3 regions of the Methylobacterium sp. Leaf399 genome follow, and region 1 is predicted to be linked to each of the others. Evidence: predicted binding sites of a transcription regulator. Region 1 holds the regulator's gene; each other region holds the start of a gene.
What was found. Region 1 encodes PhoB, which activates phosphate uptake and scavenging genes when phosphate is short. Its sites were predicted from a motif close to TGTCATNNANCTGTCAT; they were not measured.
Positions count from the first base shown of each region.

Region 1 (3,220 bases):
ACGCCGTTCCCGATGTCGATCTACGACAACGTCGCCTTCGGCCTTCGCCTGTACGAGCGCTTGTCCAAGGCCGATCTCGACATCCGCGTCGAGGAATCCCTGCGCAAGGCGGCCCTGTGGGACGAGGCCAAGGACAAGCTCAAGCAGTCCGGCATGGGCCTCTCCGGCGGCCAGCAGCAGCGCCTGTGCATCGCCCGCACCGTCGCCCAGCGCCCGGAGGTGATCCTGTTCGACGAGCCGACCTCGGCGCTGGACCCGATCTCGACGGGACGCATCGAGGAGCTGATCGAGCAGCTGCGCTCCGAGTTCACGATCGTCATCGTGACGCACAACATGCAGCAGGCCGCCCGCATCTCGCAGTTCACGGCGTTCATGTACCTCGGCGAACTCGTGGAATTCGGGCCCACCACCCGGATCTTCATGAACCCCGAGAAACGCCAGACCCAGGACTACATCACCGGCCGCTTCGGCTGAGGCCGTTCGACTGGCGGACGGTCCCCTTCAGACATCGCATCGGGCCCGACCTCGTCCGCTGCGAAATACCCTCCCGACCGATCCCGTTCGCCGTTCCCCGCCGGGGCGCCGACCCGAGGAGTGCGATCATGCCCGACCATATCGTCAGTTCCTACGACACCGACCTCGAGGACCTGCGCCGCGCGATCTCCGAGATGGGCGGCATCGCCGAGAAGATGATGAACGAGGCGGGCCACGCCCTCGTGCGGCGCGACGCCACCCTGGCCCAGACGGTCATCGCGGCAGACCAGCGCCTCGACGTACTGCAGCGCGAGATCGAGGAGCGGGCGATCCTGCTCATTGCGCGGCGCCAGCCGATGGCCATCGACCTGCGCGAAACCATCTCGGCGATCCGCGTGTCGAGCGATCTCGAGCGGATCGGCGATCTGGCCAAGAACGTCGCCAAGCGCGTCATCGCCATCGCCGGCGAGATCCAGTCGCAGAAGGTGGTCGTGGGCATGCAGCACATGGGCGACCTCGTCCAAGAGCAGCTCAAGGACGTGCTGGACGCCTATTCCAGCCGCGACATCAAGGCGGCGCACGACGTCTGGGAGCGGGACGGCGCCATCGACGCCCTCTACAATTCGCTGTTCCGCGAGCTCTTGACCTACATGATGGAAGACCCGCGCAACATCTCGTTCTGCACGCACCTGTTGTTCTGCGCCAAGAACATCGAGCGGATCGGCGACCACACTACCAACATCGCCGAGACGATCCATTACCTCGTCACCGGTGAGAACCTTCCCACCGATCGCCCGAAGAACGACGCGTCGAACTACGCCATGGTGGAGCCGCCGACCGGCGCCTGAAGCCCCCGGCAGGGACATCCCAGACAAAGCCCATGAGTACGCGTATCCTGATCGTCGAGGACGAGGAGGCCCTTACCCTCCTCCTCCGCTACAACCTCGAGGCGGAGGGGTTCACCGTCGACGCGGCCGCCCGCGGCGACGAGGCGGACCTGCGCCTGCAGGAACAGCTTCCCGACCTGGTGCTGCTCGACTGGATGCTGCCCGGCCTGTCGGGGATCGAGCTCTGCCGCCGCATCCGTGCGCGCCGCGAGAGCGAGACCCTGCCCGTCATCATGCTCACGGCCCGCGGCGAGGAGGGCGACCGGATCCGCGGTCTCGGCACGGGGGCGGACGATTATATTGTCAAGCCGTTCTCGGTGCCCGAACTGCTGGCGCGGGTGCGGGCGCTGCTGCGGCGCGCCAAGCCGGCGCATGTGGCGAGCCTGCTCATCGCCGGCGACATCGAGCTCGACCGGGTCAGCCACCGCATCCGCCGTCAGGGCCGCGAGATCCACCTCGGGCCCACCGAGTTCAAGCTGCTCGAATTCCTGATGCAGAGCCCCGGCCGGGTGTTCTCGCGCGAACAGCTCCTGGACGGCGTCTGGGGTCACGACGTCTACATCGACGAGCGCACCGTCGACGTCCACGTCGGCCGCCTGCGCAAGGCCATCAACCGCACGACCCAGTCCGATCCCATCCGCACCGTTCGCGGCTCAGGCTATTCGTTCGACGAGACCTTCGCCGTCGACGCGTGAGGCCGCCACGCGCGGTATCGCCGTCCCGACCGCGACATCCGCCGCCCGGCCGCGAGCCGGCCGTGAGGGATCAGCGGAATCCGCCGGCCCGGCGGTCGCGTTTGCGCTCGGTCGCCGGCTGATAGGCGATCTCGGCGTGATGGGTGCAATAGGGCAGGCCGGTGATCGCCCGGTCGCCGCAATAGTAGAAGTCCGTCGAGGTCGGGTCCCCCATCGGCCAGCGGCACATCGCTTCCCGCAGGTCCATGATCGTCACCCGCCGCGAGACCGCCAGGGTGACGGGATCGGCGGGCAGCGCGACGTCGAGTGTGGCGGCAGCGACGACCGCCTCGACGACGATCGGTTCCACCGGCGGCGGGAGCGTCGCCTCCTCGACGATGATCTCGACCTCCGCCTCGCGGGTCGCCTTCTTGCGCCCCGCGATCGCGGTGTCGGCGCTCTTCACGCGTCCCGAAAGCCCCAGGCGGTGGACCTTCCCGATCACGGCGTTGCGGGTCACGCCGGTCAGTTGCGTCGCGATCTGGCTCGCGCTCAGACCCTCTTCCCAGAGGCGGCGCAACAGCGCGACGCGTTCATCCGTCCAGCCCGGGACTGTGTCCATCATCGCCCCCTCAGACATTCGATCATCGCCCCGTCACGACGCAACACCCGCACCCGCCATCTTCGTAACGACCCAGTCGAAAAGGCCATTTCACGATGTCGTCATGACACGGTGTATTGAAAAGAACCGCACGCCTTCCACGGGAACGCTGGTTTCGCCGACGGCAAACCCATCACGACGCGCGCTCTGGTCGTCGTCGAACCGTCGTGTATTGGCCGTCGCGCCGGATGCATCGCCAATCAGCGCGACCGTACAGGAGGCGTCGAGCCGTATGCAAGGGAGACCATGCACGCCCTGCGGCTTTCCACTGCCAATGGGTTCCCGCCACTGCCGATGGGCCCCTGCCATTGCCGATGGCGCCTCACCATCGCCGAGGGGTCTCCACGGCACGTCGCGGTCCGACCACTCCGAGCCCGCATTGTCGCCTAAGCCGGCGTGACTATGTGTGGGCGGTGCGACCGGACGGGTTTTGGTCGGCTCGCGTTCGAACAGGGAGACACCATGCGGTCGTCACGGCGGTTGGGAGGAATGGCGGCGGGCCTCGTCGTGGCGGCGGGGGCTGC
Region 1 is NZ_LMQK01000035.1:76,771-79,990, reverse strand. It holds gene pstB (phosphate ABC transporter ATP-binding protein PstB) at 1-474, shown strand, start outside; gene phoU (phosphate signaling complex protein PhoU) at 603-1,322, shown strand; gene phoB (phosphate regulon transcriptional regulator PhoB) at 1,355-2,056, shown strand; gene ASG40_RS19680 (GcrA family cell cycle regulator) at 2,127-2,660, opposite strand; gene ASG40_RS19675 (cell envelope integrity EipB family protein) at 3,186-3,220, shown strand, end outside.

Region 2 (3,220 bases), on a different contig from region 1:
GATGACGGCGTGCTGGTGATGGGCGCAATGCGCCCGGGGATCAACCGCGCCGACCAGCGACACCGAGGCGGCGGATGACGAGGAACACCGCGAGCGACGAGAGCGCGCCGATCCCCAGGGCGATGGTCGAGCCGTTCTCGAAGTCGGCGAGGAACAGGCCCTTGCTGTTCATGCCGAACACGCCGGTCACCAGGGTCGGCGGCAGGAACAGGGAGGTCAGGATCGAGAGGGTGAAGAGCTGTCGGTTGGTCTGCGCGGCGGTGCGGCCGGCGATCTCGTCCTGGAGCAGGCGGCTGCGCTCGGCCAGCACACCCATGTCGCGGTCGAGGGAATCGATGCGCTGGACGACGCGGGCGGCCATGGTCATTACCGCCTCCGGCAAGGCGTCGCCGTCGTCGTCGGTTTCGGCCTCCAGGCGGTGGAACACGGCGCCGAGGCCGGCGACCTGGCGGCGCAGGCGCACCGCCCGGCGACGGATCGGCGCCAACGGACCGGTGTCGTCGGCACCCGCCCCGTCGAGGATCCGGTCCTCGATGGCGTCGAGTTCCTCGGACATGCGGACGGCGCCCGCCTCCATCGCCTGGACGACGTGGCCGACGAAGAGCTCGAGCAGGCGGGCGGGCGAGGTGACCGTCAGGCCTGCCAGGGCGGCGTCGCGGGCGGCCTCCGCGCAGGCCGTGGCGTGTCGGCGCCCACTGACGAGGTAGCCCTGCCCGAGCACGCAATGCAGCCGGCCGGTGGGTTCGTCGCTCAGCGCGCCGGCAAAATCCCGTTCACGATCGGCGACGACGAGGCCGAACGCCGCTCCATCGACCACCACGCGCTGGTGGCCGTCACGGGCGAAGATCGCCGCGGCCAGACGCGGCGGTCCGAGCCGCCCGGCTTCGACGGAGCCGTGAAGGCGCGCATCGACGAGGTCGACGTGCAGCCACACGAAGCCGGCGGCGGCATCGAGCGGCGGCAGGTCGGCGCCGGGCTCGAGGAGCGAGGCGCGGCCCCGCCCGTCGAAGTGGAGCCCGAAGATCAGGCCGGGAAGGACGGCCTCGTCGGTGAGAAGTCGCGGCATCGGGCCCCGCCGGTTCCTCGCCGGCAAAGTGCCGAACCGTCCCCGGCTCCATCGCGCGTAGCGGCGACACCTTGATGACGCCCTTACCGTGCGTGACGAGGCCGACTCGCGTGGCCGGAAGACGACGCGGGCCGGCCCCTGTCGACCATGCGCCCTACGCCGGCGTGCAATCCATGCCGTTGCGGCGCGCGTTCTCGATGCAGTTCGCCTTGCTGGCGTAGGTTTCCGTGGAGGCGCCGACGATCCTGCCGTTCGATGCCGTGCGGCGCCACCGCCAGCCGGTCCCGCTGGCGTAGATCTCCCAGGTGTCGCCGTCGCGTCCCTTGCAGGTGCTCATCGATGTCCTCACGCAAGAATAACTCTAGGTAGCGAATCAACCTTAAAGAATGTCGGCGTCGGAATCCAGGGGTGCCCGCCGCGGCGTGCGCGACGGCGGGGCGTTTCGCCGAACTGTCACATCGGCATGGTCTAAGCGCCCGAGGGACCTCGAGGCGTTGGAACGACGATGGATCACGGGCGGCAGGCAGGCACCTTCGACATCGAGGCGATCCGCAGGGAGGTCGCCGACGACTTCGACGAAGAACTCGAGATGGAGATGGAGGAGGAGCGCCTCGAACGCCTGGCCGACGCCGTCGCGGGCGATCCCCGCGCTCCGCAGATGGACCGCAGGCTCTACTTCCGCGAGCTGTTCCGCCTCCAGCACGAGCTCGTCCGGCTGCAGGATTGGGTCCAGTCGCAGAAGCTGCGGGTGGTGGTGGTGTTCGAGGGCCGCGATTCGGCCGGCAAGGGCGGCGCGATCAAGCGGATCACCCAGCGCCTCAACCCCCGGGTCTGCCGCGTGGCCGCCCTGCCCGCCCCGAGCGAGCGCGAGCGCACGCAATGGTACTTCCAGCGCTACGTCGCCCACCTGCCGGCCGGCGGCGAGATCGTACTGTTCGACCGCTCCTGGTACAACCGCGCCGGCATCGAGCGGGTGATGGGCTTCTGCACCGACGCGCAATACGAGGAATTCTTCCAGTCGGTGCCCGATTTCGAGCGGATGCTGGTCCGCTCGGGCATCATCGTCCTGAAATACTGGTTCTCGATCACCGACCAGGAGCAGGCCCTACGCTTCCAGATGCGCATCCACGACCCGCTCAAGCAGTGGAAGCTGTCGCCGATGGATGTGGAGTCCCGCCGCCGCTGGGAGGACTATACCAAGGCCAAGGAGGTGATGCTCGCCCGCACCCATATCCCGGAGGCGCCGTGGTGGGTGGTGGAGGCCGTCGACAAGAAGAAGGCCCGCCTCAACTGCATCGACCACCTCCTGACGCAGATCCCCTACGGCGAGGTCCCCCATCCCACCGTGGTCCTGCCCGAGCGGGTGCGCCACGACGACTACGCGCGCCAGCCGGTCCCGTCCGAGATGTTCGTGCCGTCCCGCTACTGATCGGGGGCGGCTACGGGCAGGCCAGGCCGTACCGAGCCACGACGATGTCGCCCTGGCGGGGCGCGTTGAGGGCGAGCGGTGCGGTGCCGCCGCCGTCGATATCGACCCAGCAGCGATCGCGCACGGCGACGACCGCATAGCGCGCAGTGAAGGCTGGCGGCTGCGGCGCCGCGAAACGGCCCCCTGCCCTGCACACGACGGACACCGCGATCTCGCCGGACCTGTCGTAGCGCAAGCGGCGGCTCGCATGCGCGCGCACCGTGAAGGCGGGGCCGCCGTCCTGACTCACCAGGACGGTGTGCGGCGTCTTGTTGGCGACCGTGCGCAGGCACGAGGCCTCGCCCGGCAGGAGGCCGGCCAGAAGGAACAGGGCCGATCCGACGGTGAGGGTCGTGGCGGAGGATGGGCGCATGGCGCTGGACATCTCATCGAATGGGGAGCGGTGCGCTCGGATCGAGGACGCATCGCCCGCGCGGGCTGCCGGGCGGTGAACTCGCCCATCAACTTGCGCTAGGGTCGGGCGTTCCCGTCACCCTGTGCAGGCCATCATGAGCGACAGCCCCGAACTGCTCTTCGACGTCGATCCCGCCGGCATCGCCCGCCTCACCCTCAACCGGCCGCAGGCGCGCAACGCCCTGACGTTCGCGATGTACCAGGGGCTGATCGACCATTGCGCGGCGATCGATGCGGATACCGCGATCAAGGTCCTGGTGATCACCGGTGCC
Region 2 is NZ_LMQK01000023.1:271,934-275,153, forward strand. It holds gene ASG40_RS12330 (CorA family divalent cation transporter) at 41-1,066, opposite strand; gene ASG40_RS12335 (YegP family protein) at 1,221-1,403, opposite strand; gene ppk2 (polyphosphate kinase 2) at 1,572-2,495, shown strand; gene ASG40_RS12345 (hypothetical protein) at 2,506-2,907, opposite strand; gene ASG40_RS12350 (enoyl-CoA hydratase/isomerase family protein) at 3,044-3,220, shown strand, end outside.
Region 2: ppk2 (polyphosphate kinase 2) is a predicted target of PhoB. The motif match lies at 1,507-1,523, and genes of this name have one in related genera.

Region 3 (3,220 bases), on a different contig from region 1:
CCAAGGGCCTGAGCCCGTCTGCGGTGGATCTGGCCAAGGCCCTGGCGCTCCTGTCTCTTCCACGGGAGGTGGCACGCCACCCGGTGAGCGGCGAGCCGATCCTGGCCAACCTCGGCCGGTTCGGCCCCTACGTGCAGCACGGGAAGATGTACGCCAACCTCGGGCGCGACGACGACGTGCTGGAGATCGGCGCCAACCGCGCCATCGACATCATCGTCGCCAAGGAGCAGGGCGGCGGCCGGCGCGGACCCGCCTCCGACCCCGGCCGGGCGCTCGGCGACCACCCCGAGACCGGTAAGGCGATCGTGGTGAAGTCGGGCAAGTACGGCCCCTACGTCACCGACGGCACCACCAACGCCACTCTGCCGAAGTCGCTCTCGTCCGACGAGATCGCCCTGCCCCAGGCGCTGGAACTGATCGCCGCCCGCGAGGCGGCGGGCGGCGGCAAGAAGAAGGCCCCGGCCCGCAAGACGGCGACCAAAAGTGCGGCCGGCAAGGCCCCCGCCAAGACCCCGGCCAAGAAGGCGCCTGCGAAGAAGCCGGCGGCCAAGGCTGCTACGGCCAAGGCTGCCAAGCCCGAGGCCGAGGCCGCCGAAGCGGCGCCCAAGGCCACCACCGCCCGCAAGCCTGCGGCGAAGAAGCCGGCGGTGCGTAAGAAGGCGTGAACGGACGGGGCGCTCGGCTTCACCGGGGTGCCGCGAGACGACCTACCGTCCCGATCGGTCTAGGAGCCTTCGCCAATGTCTGCGGAGGCTGACCCCTTTTGTCCCCGGAGATATCCGGCTCGCGATGGGACGCACCCTCGTCCGGGTTGGTGGTTGCCGGCCGGTCGAGCCGCTGCCTTCGACAGGAGTCTGGATCAGCCGAGGATGAGGAAGACGCCGTAGCTCGCGATGAAGCCGGAAACCGAGAGGGCCGACAGGGTCAGCAGGCGCCTCGGCGTTCCGACGGCGCCGTCGTCCTGGCCGTATTCCGGCGGGGCGAAGGCATGCCCGGCCGCGGCCGCCGTGCGCATGAGGTCGTCGTGACGGGCCGTGCTGAGTGCTGCCGACGGTGCCATGCCATCCCCCGCTCACGGTCCCGGACCACTGGGGGGATGACGCGAACGGTCGCGCTTTGTTCCCGGTGCTTCAGGTCATCGTGACGGTCTGCCTCGACACGGTCTTTCTCCAGGCCGTCATGCCGCCTATGGCCGCCGCGGCGTCATCGCACTGCCACGCAGGCAGGATACGCGGCAGGATCGCACCGGCCACCGCAGACCCCATGGAGCCGACCATGATCGACCCGTCCCGCACCCGTTCGCAGGCGGCCGAAGACGCCGAGGACATCGGCACCAACCTCAGCCCCAACCCGACCTTCGGCGACGTGGTGGCCGCCCGCTTCGATCGGCGCGACCTGCTGCGGGGGCTGCTCGGCGTCGGCGCCATCGCGGCCGTGGTGACGCCGCGCGCGCTCGCGGCCGGCAGCGCGCGGGCGGCGGACGGTGCGGCGGCCTCGCCGTTTCCGTTCAAGGAGATCGCCGCCGGCTCTGACGACCGCCATCACGTCGCCGAGGGGCACGATGCCGACGTGCTGATCCGCTGGGGCGATCCGGTCCTGCCCGGCGCGCCGGCCTTCGACCCGCGCAACCAATCGGCCGAGGCGCAGGGCCGACAGTTCGGCTACAACAACGACTTCGTCGGGTATTTCCCGATGCCGGGGGCGGCGGACCCGGCGGCGCACGGCCTGCTGGTCGTCAACCACGAGTACACCAACGAGGAGCTGATGTTCCCTGGCCTCGGCCGGCAGGACATCAAGAGCGTCGCCCTGGCCGGGATGACGGCCGACCTCGTCGGGATCGAGATGGCCGCCCACGGCGGCTCGGTCATCGAGGTCCGGAAGGTCGACGGGACATGGCGGGTCGTGCCGGATTCGGCCTACGCCCGCCGCATCACCGCCACGACGCCGATGACGATCGCCGGCCCGGCCGCGGGCGCGGACCGGATGAAGACAAGCGCCGACCCGGACGGCCGCACCGTGCTCGGCATGATCAACAATTGTGCCGGCGGCACAACGCCTTGGGGGACGTGGCTCACCTGCGAGGAGAACATCAACTACTACTTTTCCGGGACCCTCGCCGAGGGCTCGCCGGAGGCCGGGAACCACAAGCGCCTCGGCATCCCCGGCAACGCCTACGCCTGGGGCCGCTTCGACCCCCGCTTCGACGTGGGCGCCGAGCCCAACGAGGCCAACCGCTTCGGCTGGGTGGTGGAGATCGACCCCTTCGACCCCGCCAGCGTGCCCAAGAAGCGCACCGCCATGGGCCGGTTCAAGCACGAGGGGGCGGCCGGCATCGTCTCGAGCGGCGGCCGCTACGTGGTCTACCAGGGCGACGACCAGCGCTTCGACTACGTCTACAAGTTCGTCACCGCCGACGCGGTCGCCGCCGATGCATCGGCCAACCGCGACATCCTCGACCGCGGCACGCTGCATGTCGCTCGCTTCGACGCCGACGGACGCGGCACCTGGCTGCCTTTGGTGTTCGGCCAGGGCCCGCTGACCCCGCAGAACGGATTCGCCAGCCAGGCCGACGTGCTAATCCAGACCCGCCTCGCGGCGGATGCGCTCGGCGCCACCAAGATGGACCGGCCCGAGGACGTCGAGGCCAACGCCAGGACGGGCAAGGTCTACGTCATGCTCACCAACAATGCCTCGCGAAAGCCCGACGACGTGAACGCCGCCAACCCGCGCGGCGACAACCGCTTCGGCCACATCGTCGAACTCACCCCCGACGACGGCGACCATGCCGCCCCCGGGTTCGCCTGGGAGATCCTGGTGCGCTGCGGCGATCCTGCGATCGCGGCGGTGGGGGCGACCTTCTCCTCGGCCACCACCAAGGACGGCTGGTTCGGCATGCCCGACAATTGCGCGGTGGATTCACAAGGGCGGCTCTGGGTCGCCACCGACGGCAATTCCGCCTCCCGCACCGGGCGCAATGACGGCATCTGGGGACTCGAGACCGAAGGGGCGGGACGCGGCACCGCCAAGCACTTCTTCCGCGTGCCCAACGGCGCCGAGATGTGCGGCCCCTATTTCACCCCCGACGACACCACCTTCTTCGTGGCCGTGCAGCACCCCGGCGAGGCCGACGAGGACGATCCGAAGGCCAAGCCCGCCACCTTCGAGGCGCCCTCGACCCGCTGGCCCGACTTCGACGAGGGCATGCCGCCGCGCCCGGCGG
Region 3 is NZ_LMQK01000007.1:3,247-6,466, reverse strand. It holds gene topA (type I DNA topoisomerase) at 1-665, shown strand, start outside; gene ASG40_RS06865 (hypothetical protein) at 860-1,060, opposite strand; gene ASG40_RS06860 (PhoX family protein) at 1,276-3,220, shown strand, end outside.
Region 3: ASG40_RS06860 (PhoX family protein) is a predicted target of PhoB. The motif match lies at 1,202-1,218, and genes of this name have one in related genera.